DNA from 2 places in the Cytobacillus sp. T106 genome. Region 1 is predicted to be linked to the other one. Evidence: riboswitches for the same ligand, from Rfam matches in the RefSeq annotation. Region 1 holds a riboswitch; the other holds the start of a gene.
The links. Region 1 has a riboswitch for cyclic di-GMP ahead of ABU165_RS12510 (diguanylate cyclase). Riboswitches for the same ligand answer to the same signal wherever they lie in the genome.
Positions count from the first base shown of each region.

Region 2: linked by a shared signal. The riboswitch ahead of ABU165_RS16845 (amidase) and the one ahead of ABU165_RS12510 (diguanylate cyclase) in region 1 are both predicted to bind cyclic di-GMP.

Region 1 covers NZ_JBEUMK010000005.1:208,526-212,926, reverse strand. The annotation lists gene ABU165_RS12520 (GNAT family N-acetyltransferase) at 1-5, shown strand, start outside; gene ABU165_RS12515 (ATP-binding protein) at 15-1,277, opposite strand; cyclic di-GMP riboswitch class II at 1,568-1,650, shown strand; gene ABU165_RS12510 (diguanylate cyclase) at 1,723-3,342, shown strand; gene ABU165_RS12505 (HEAT repeat domain-containing protein) at 3,342-4,388, shown strand; gene ABU165_RS12500 (glycosyltransferase family 2 protein) at 4,388-4,401, shown strand, end outside.
Region 2 covers NZ_JBEUMK010000009.1:186,523-190,923, forward strand. The annotation lists gene ABU165_RS16835 (DUF1700 domain-containing protein) at 1-398, opposite strand, end outside; gene ABU165_RS16840 (PadR family transcriptional regulator) at 385-714, opposite strand; gene ABU165_RS16845 (amidase) at 870-1,748, opposite strand; cyclic di-GMP riboswitch class I at 1,794-1,880, opposite strand; gene ABU165_RS16850 (hypothetical protein) at 1,968-2,102, opposite strand; gene ABU165_RS16855 (amidase) at 2,179-3,651, opposite strand; gene ABU165_RS16860 (DEAD/DEAH box helicase) at 4,080-4,401, opposite strand, start outside.

The sequences.
Region 1 (4,401 bases):
TGTAAGAACAGCTGCTAATCAGGACATTTTTCAGCAGGAAGCAGGATGGTAAAGGAGGTGCCTTTATTCAGCATGCTTTCTGCTTTTATTTTTCCGCCCATTCCCTCAATGATCCGAAAGACCACCATCATTCCAAGCCCCGTCCCTTTCCCTTCTTTTGTTGAAAAATACGGTTCCCCCAGCCTGCTGAGCTGCCCGGAGGTCATCCCCTTGCCTGTATCAGATATCAGGAGCTCCGCTTTGTCGTCCTGCAGCTTTGCCGATATAGAGAGGACTCCTCCGCCAGGCATTGCTTCGATGGCATTTTTAAGAAGGTTTAGCAGGCATTGCTGAACCTTTGCATCTTCTCCTTTGATATATAATTCTTCCTCTGTGTCGCAATGGATTTCAACAGAATGGGCATTCCCGTAGGGTGTGATCAGTTCAACCGCTTTTCTGATTTCCCCTTCTAATGAAAAACATGAATTTGTTTCACAGTGCGGCTTGGCAAATGTAAGATAATCACTGATGATCACTTCCGCTCTGTTCAGCTCTTCAAGGGCTGTGTCTAAATAATAGGAACGCTTTCCTCCGCCTGGTTCTTCTTCTTTTAATAACTGGAGAAATCCTTTCGTTACGGTCAGGGGATTTCTCACTTCATGGCTAATGCTGGCAGCCAAATGGGAAATGACCTCCATTTTTTCTGTCTTCATTACCGCCCGGTTCAGCTGCTGGTTCTGTACGATCAGCTCAATGGTGTAGGCAGTCAAAAACGCCCCCAGTGTCTGGGTGATCGTATAAATGGCCATGAAACCGAGGCATTCCTTCAGTTCGGCTTTTGAAAACAATAGCATGAACGCTGCGATGGATACAAGAAAAGACAAGAGTGATACTGTAAGCAGCTTCCGCCGGGTGTCCATGATAATGAAGGATGGGTGAAGCTTATATACAATAAAGCCGGCAAACAAACCGGTGAGAATATTATAGGCCGCCCCGATCCCTCCGAGGGGAATGCGGATAAAGATGACAAAAATGAGCAGGGCGAGGATGACTCTGGGACCTCCGTATAATCCTCCCAGCAGGAATGGAATCCATCGCAGATCAAAAATAAAGCTGCTGTTCATCTTGATTGAACTGATCAGGCAAAGGGAAGCAGTTATGATGCTGATGCCGGCAATAATATACTCGCGGTGGCGCAGAAAAAGCGATTGAAGGCGGCTGGCAAAAAGGAGCTGGAAAGAAAGCATGACGATAAGAATGATCAGCAGGTTGAACAGCAGGTCTTTAATATGCTCCATTGCTTAGTCCTCCTATATTTAGATATATATTCCTAATTTTACAAATGCATGTCCAAATCGACAATATCATCTTATTGACAAAAAACCGCTTTAAGCGACATATTCAGACAAGGGAAAATGGTAATAATATACCATTTTTTCCAGGCGGCATATTGGCGTCTGCATCTTGTTGGTTTTTTCGGTATACTCAAGGCAAATGAATAAAATATATATTGACTTAATATGACAGGAATCATATATTTTAATTGGCTTGCAATTGTCTGTTTCGACAGAAAATGCAAGGGTGTTTTAAGAATATAGAACACTGTGATGAGCGGTTTTTATTTGCACTTTAAACCGCTTGGAGTGACTAGTGCAGCCGGCCAATGATCTATGATGGCTGGTTTTTATTTTGGCCGGGGCCTCTGCTTCCTGGCTGATGCTTAGGATGAAAGAGGTGCATTTAATGAAGCTTGATAAATACAAAACTTTATTGTTTCAAAAGATTAAGAATCAAATGACTCTTTGGTTTGAACAGGAAGCGGAAACTCCTGTGAACAACGAAGATGTTTACCGTTTCCTTCACTCCATCAAGGGGACAGCAGGAACTCTGCAGCTTGTCGGACTCCATCAGGTGGCAGGCAAACTGATGGACCAGGTGGAAAAGAGCAGCGAAAAAATCTGGGGAAACCGGGAGCTGCGGGATTTTTTATATGAACTGATGGGCCTGAGCTATGAATATGAACATTTCCAAAGAGAAGAGGAGAAACAGAGTCTTCCAAGGGATGAAAATATGCCATTGATCCAGGTGATTGATGATGATGTATCCATGCTGATCCTCCTTAAAGATGCACTGGAAAGCAAGGGCTGGATGGTTATGGCAAATACCGAGCCTGAAAAAGCTGTCGACCAATTCTTTGATATGAATCCCGACTGTCTTATCATCGATGTTAATCTACCGGGCAAAAGCGGGTTCCATGTGCTTGAGGATATTCAGAAGCATACGAATAAAAAGTTTATACCAAAGCTGATGATCAGCATAATGAATGACAGAGAAACGAGAATAAAGGCTTACAGGCTGGGGGCGGATGATTTTATTTCCAAACCTATTGACCTGGAAGAATTCCTTATAAAGGTAGAGCGGCATTTGGACAGGAAACAAATATTTGACCAGTCTGTCCTGATCGATGAATTGACGCAGGTATACAACCGCAGGTTCCTGAAGGATTCTCTTAAACGGTATTTAAAAGAACTAGAACGGAGCAATCAGTATTTTTCTATTGCCGTCCTTGATCTGGATCATTTCAAGCAGGTGAATGATATGTACGGCCATCCGGCCGGAGACCGTATCCTGTCGGAGTTTGCCCAGTATCTGAAGGATCATGTCAGGATTGGAGATATAGTGTTCCGCTATGGAGGAGAGGAATTCATCCTGCTGCTTCCGCGCACCAATGACCATGACAGCAAGGAGGTCGTCTCAAGGCTACTTTCCGGCTTCTCAAGCCGAACGTTCATAGAGGGCGGGGCGGAATTGAAAATGACCTTCTCGGCCGGTGTATATATGGTCCATGATCCTTCTGCTACTGTGGCAGAAGCAATCAAGACGGCTGATCAGGCTTTATATGAAGCAAAACGGAACGGCCGGGCCAGGGTGGAAAGTGCCAATAAATTGATCGGCGGCCATTCAAGGAAGGTTCTGAATGTATCTGTCATTGATGATGATGCAATCATCAGGACCATGCTGATGAAAATCCTGCAATCCATGGAATTCGAGCATACCAGCCTGGATATCCAGGTGTATGAGGATGGACAGAAGTTCCTTCAATCCGGCCGTATGGAGCAGAAAGGGGAGCATTTCCTTATTTTGGACGGAATCATGCCTGTAATGGATGGGACGGAAGTTCTCCAGAAGGTGAAGGAAAATCGGAATGCAAGCCGCGTCCATGTTTTAATGCTGACAGGCAGAAAAACGGAATACGATATTGCCAGGGCACTGAAGCTGGGGGCAGATGATTATGTGACAAAGCCGTTCAGCATCACTGAGCTGCAGGCAAGAATTCATCGCCTGATCCAGAGGATGTCATAATGAGACTAGATCAGGAACTGTTTGTTCTCGCTGCAGCGGCCCTTTCCATTACAGGAATATTGACAGTCATACTGGTGTATCTCGTGATTAGAAAAGCTTTTGAAATAACAGCAAGGCGGAAGGTTGAAGATTGGAAGCAAAAACTGAACCTTCCGCTGTTTTCTTTTTTATATGAAGGGAAGCAGCTGGAGGAAGCTGCCCTGGCTGACCGGGCAAGCCTGCTGGCTGCTGAGGAGCTCCTCGGTCATTATGCGGATATCCTTGAAGGGGAGCAGGAAAAAGAAAATCTTTCTTTTTTTGCAGAGTCCTATCTTAGGGGCCATTATGCCAAAGGACTTCAAAGCAGAAAGTGGAGTACGCGGATAAATTCGCTTTATCATATAGAGGATTTCCATTTGAAAAGTCTGGAGGGAGAAGTACTGCGGATTGCCGAAAGCGGGGGAAGCTCAACTTCTGAAAAAGTCCAGGCCTTCAAGATCCTGGCAGATTTCCAGAGTGAGAATCTATTCATGCTGCTGGATTCCCGGAGTTTGCCGTTCTCGGAATTCGATCTCAGGAATATTCTAATCCGGCTTGATGACAAAGGTTTTGGCCGATTTGTTGAAGGCTTTAGAACTTCTCCGGAAAGACTGCAGTTTGCTGTATTGGATGTGATTGCTGTCAACAAGCAGCTTGGTTATCTTCGTTTTGTGGAAGAGGTGTTCATGTCCGAGGCGGGGGAAATGAGGCTCCGGGCATTGAAGGCATTAGCTTCAATAGGATATACAGAGGATATAGCCCCTTATGAGGAACTCGCTGAATCTTCCAGCTGGCAGGAACGGATGCTTGCCGCCAAGCTTTTCGGCAGCTTAAAAGACGAAGGGCTGCTCCCAAGGCTGGCAGAAATGCTGCACGATTCATCCTGGTATGTAAGATCACAGGCAGGCCAGTCTATCTTGGCTTTTTCAAAGGGGAAAGAAATATTGCAGAAAGTAATTGATAGTTCGCATGATCCTTATGCCAGGGATATGGCTTGGGAATGGATGCAAAAAGGGGAGCGGCACTGATGCTGGCAGTTTT
Region 2 (4,401 bases), on a different contig from region 1:
AAGCCCGTAAAAAACGAAGACCCCAGCAAGGCAAATGGCGACAATGTCAAAACGAGCGCCACCGCACATAGTGAAATATAGACGCCTGCGAGGCCGATCAGCGGCCCAAGTATAAAGACCAGATTGAAAAAGCTGAGGCTGACCGCCGCTGTCGCAGCTTGAAAAATATTGGAGACCGACTGCGTTTTCTCCGCTTTGACAATCCTGTAGTCTGCAAGCAGGTCGCGCGCAATGACATGCGGGTCACCGAGCTCCTCCATGATTTCCCTTTCCGTCCTGCCGTTTGCAAGCCCGATTTCAAAATGCTCCTCATAATCGTACAGCATTTCCCGCCGGTCATATTCCGGCACCTTACCAAGCAGCTTTTCCAGCCTTTCTAAAAACTCATTCCCTGCCACTGGACTTTCCCTCCTCAACAAATTGATTAACCGCCAATGAAAACTGCTGCCATTCCTCGATCAGCATATTCATATAATCCCTGCCCTTTTCTGTCAGTGAATAGTATTTTCTGGGAGGCCCTTCCGTTGATTCTGCCAGATAGGTTGTTAAATACTCTTCTTTTGTCAGTCTTCTGAGCAAAGGATAGAGCGTCCCTTCAGCCACCTCGATTTTATCCGAGATGTTTTGCGCGAGCTCGTAGCCATACTGATCTTTCTTAGAAATCAGCAGCAGCACGCACAGCTCAAGAACACCCTTCTTGAATTGAACATTCAATCCTTGCACCTCCACCGGTAGTGAACATTATTCAGTAGTCATGTAAATCCTTCCATTCATTCACAAACCCATCATACAATACACTATTGAACATTACAAGGTACTGAACGTAAAAAAATACCTATTTTTTAAAAATAGGCATTTTCCAAAGATGATTATGGCCTCAAATCCATCCAGCTTTGAAGATGATGGACAGCGAATCCCACATGGGAATCTGAGGAATAAGCGTCACGGACAAGTGAAAGCTGTTCTTCCATTCTTAGTGTGCCTTCCTCATAAAAAGTGATATACGCCGCTTCAGAAGAAGCCCCTGTTTCTGCGGCAATTTCTATCTTTTTCCCATATTGTGCCGCAAGCTCAACCTCGTTCCTGGACAGCTCAATCATCCCATTAGGGCCTGCTGCTGTATCTCTGTAGGCCATGATCGTCACACTGTCAGTATTCTTTATGACCCAGCCTGCGAGGGAATCTTTGCCGAATTTATTGCTGAACATCATTTCATCAAACCAGAAAGGCATATCTGCCCCCAACGGAAGACTGAGCTCTGCGGACAAGGAAGCAGCCTGAAGCATCCGGGTCTGATAATTCACCACAGTGCTTTTATAATTGCTTTCCCAGCCTGGCAGAAGATAGGGCTCGATATCCAGGTGGATGCCTGAAAACTGCTGGGCAGGGCTTGCCTGCTCCTGATAAGCAGCTACCCAGAAGAAGAAGCTGCGCATGGCTGCTTCACCTTTTGCCGTGGCCCATTTAGGTGCTCCATCCAATGCATGGACACTGATTCCGCCGGCATTTGCTTTTTCTATAAAAGATTGGTAGACAGCGGCCGGCAGGCTCTGGTCAATCTGCAGATACAGCTGATCTGCCTGCCTGTCCGCCAGGAATTGAATGATTTCATCAGACCTGTCCTTTATGGCTGCTGTATCCCACAGCCAGGTTGAGCGGTTCATATCAGCAGCCTCTCCTTTCACGGGGCAGGCTGCAAACACGAGCAGTACAGCCAAAAGAGCTGTCTTAAAAAATTTGATAGTCATTGTATACTCTCCTTTGTATGATGCCATGACATCCATAAAAAGGAGCCCGGCAGCCTGGCAGCCAGCCGCATATCCGCGGGAAGGCCCATAGCTTTGCGTCCCTGCCTTTCGACAGGTTTGCCTTTATCAGTAAGTTGTTAATTTGATTATAATCACTTTTCAGGAAAAATAAAGATATTTTTTACACAAAAAGGCCCCCTGATGACAGGGGCCTTCTTCTTAGTCTTTAGGCTGATTTTCTTTCTTGCTTTTCGTGCCGGTGTTGAATTCCACCAGCTCTTCGCTTGTCCAGCCTTCTCTTTTTTTATTATTGTTGCGCTGTGCATTTGCATTTCCAAGCTTTGTCCTGCCCATGCTGCCTCGCTCCTTTACTGGCGTTTTCTCTGGTAGTATGGGCCTTTTCACTATGTGTTATTCTGCTTTGGCGGCCTTACAGGAGAGGGGATTTCCTCACTTTTGTCCCCTGCTCGAAAGCATAGGCCATGCTGATCAGACCGGCTTCTGAAAAAGCAGTGCCGGTAAACGTAATGCCCACAGGCTCATTCTCTAAGGAATAGCCTGCCGGTACTGTGATGGAAGGATAGCCTGCCTTTGCCGGAATGCCCGCTCCAAAATTGTTCGGCGTCACGATTGCATCAAGATGATGCTCTTTCAGGACATGATCAATTCCCTGCTCAGTCGAAAAGTAGACATCCTCCTCAAGCGAGCTGATATAAGCCTCTTCAGTCAGAGTCCCGCTTGTTCTTTCGGCTTCCTCCAGGATGGTCTGTCCGTACTTAAGGGCTGCATCACTGTTTTCGAGGTTAAAGGCAATCACATCGGCAAGGGATTTCACTTTTATATGAGGAGCAACCCCGCGCAGGTAGGCGTTTAGATCTGCTTTGAATTCGTATGTAAGTACATCATACTTCCAATTATTTTTTGTAGAAGGGATTTCTACAGGGTCAACCACCTCGGCACCAAGAGCTTTCAGCTGTTCAACCGCATGGTTCATCACTTCAAGCTTGTCCCCGCTCAAATAATCAAAATACACTTCACGTGCAATGCCGATCCTTTTGCCCTTCAGCCCGTTTTCATCAAGAAAACCAGCAAACTCGGTATAGTCTGACTCTGGATTGTTCAGCACAGCAGGATCCCTGTCATCATTGCCGGCAAGCACATCGAGAAGGTAAACGGCATCCCTGACGGTTCTTGCCATCGGGCCTGCCGTATCCTGGGAATGCGCAATCGGGATGATCCCCCTTCTGCTGATCAGGCCGACCGTCGGCTTAATGCCTACAAGCGAGTTTTGGCTTGCCGGGCTGAGAATCGAGCCTGACGTCTCCGTTCCGACAGCCACTGCCGCAAAGTTCGAAGCGATGGCTGCACCTGAACCCGAACTGGAGCCGCCGACATCAAAATTACCCGGCCCATAAGGATTCAGCACCTGCCCGCCCCTTGAGCTGTAGCCGCTCGGCATGCCCTCTGTCATAAAATTGGCCCATTCCGTCATATTCGTTTTTCCGAGAATAACGGCTCCGGCCTTTCTTAAAGCTTCAGCCACATAGGAATCCTCTTTTGCAACCGACTCCTTCAGTGCAAGAGATCCGGCACTGGTGTGCATTTTATCAGCAGTATCAATATTATCCTTGATCAGTACAGGAATGCCATGCAGCGGCCCGCGGCTGCCCTTCAGCTTACGTTCGGCATCCAGTGCCGCCGCAATCTGGGCAGCATCCGGATTGACCTCAAGTACAGAGTTGATGGCCGGGCCGTTCTTATCCTTCTGCGCAATCCTGTGCAGGTACATCAGCACAAGCTCTTTCGAAGAAACCTCGCCCTTCTCCAATTTCTCCTGCATCTCATCTATAGTGGCCTCCAGGAGCCATTCTTCCTGGAGCTTTTTCAGCCTTGGATTTTTCATATAGGAATCGATTCCTTTCACATTGAGTTTACTTTCATATTTTAGCATATTTTCTGAATCCTTTACTATAATGAAGGTTGGTTAGAGAGGACATCGAATATTCGCTGGTGGATTTGTGGTGTTTTTCTAGGAAATGATTCTTTTCTTTAAGGCTGGGTTTAATTCTGCTGTTCCATCTTGTTGAATCAGACCAATTTAGAGTGGATCCTGATTCATTTAGGGTGGATCCCCGGTCAATTTAAGTTAATCACCCTACTTTTCCGTTTATTCATCCTACTTTTCCGTTTATTCACCCTACTTTTCCATGTATTCACCCTACTTTTTCAATTATTCCACCCAAAACAGCCGATATTTTTTCCACCTTACATTTTTTCACAAAAACCCATCAAAAAAAGCTGACAACCCAAACCCGGGTTGTCAGCTCCCTATTATCTTCTTCTATCAGCGTCCACGATATCACCGGAATAAAACACTTTCTTCTCCGGCGTGATGCCAAGCTCCTGGCAAAACTTCTTCAGTTCGCGTTCTTCCCTTTCGGTGACGAGCGAGATGACCGTCCCGCTTGCGCCGAAACGGCCCGTGCGCCCTGAGCGGTGGACATATTGCTTGATGTCTTTCGGAAAATCATAGTGCACAACATGAGTGACACCCTGGATGTCAAGGCCCCTTGCTGCCACATCTGTTGCGAACAGCAGGCTGCTTTTTCCTTCGCGGAAATTTTTCAAATGCTTCTGCCTGTCCATTTTGTCC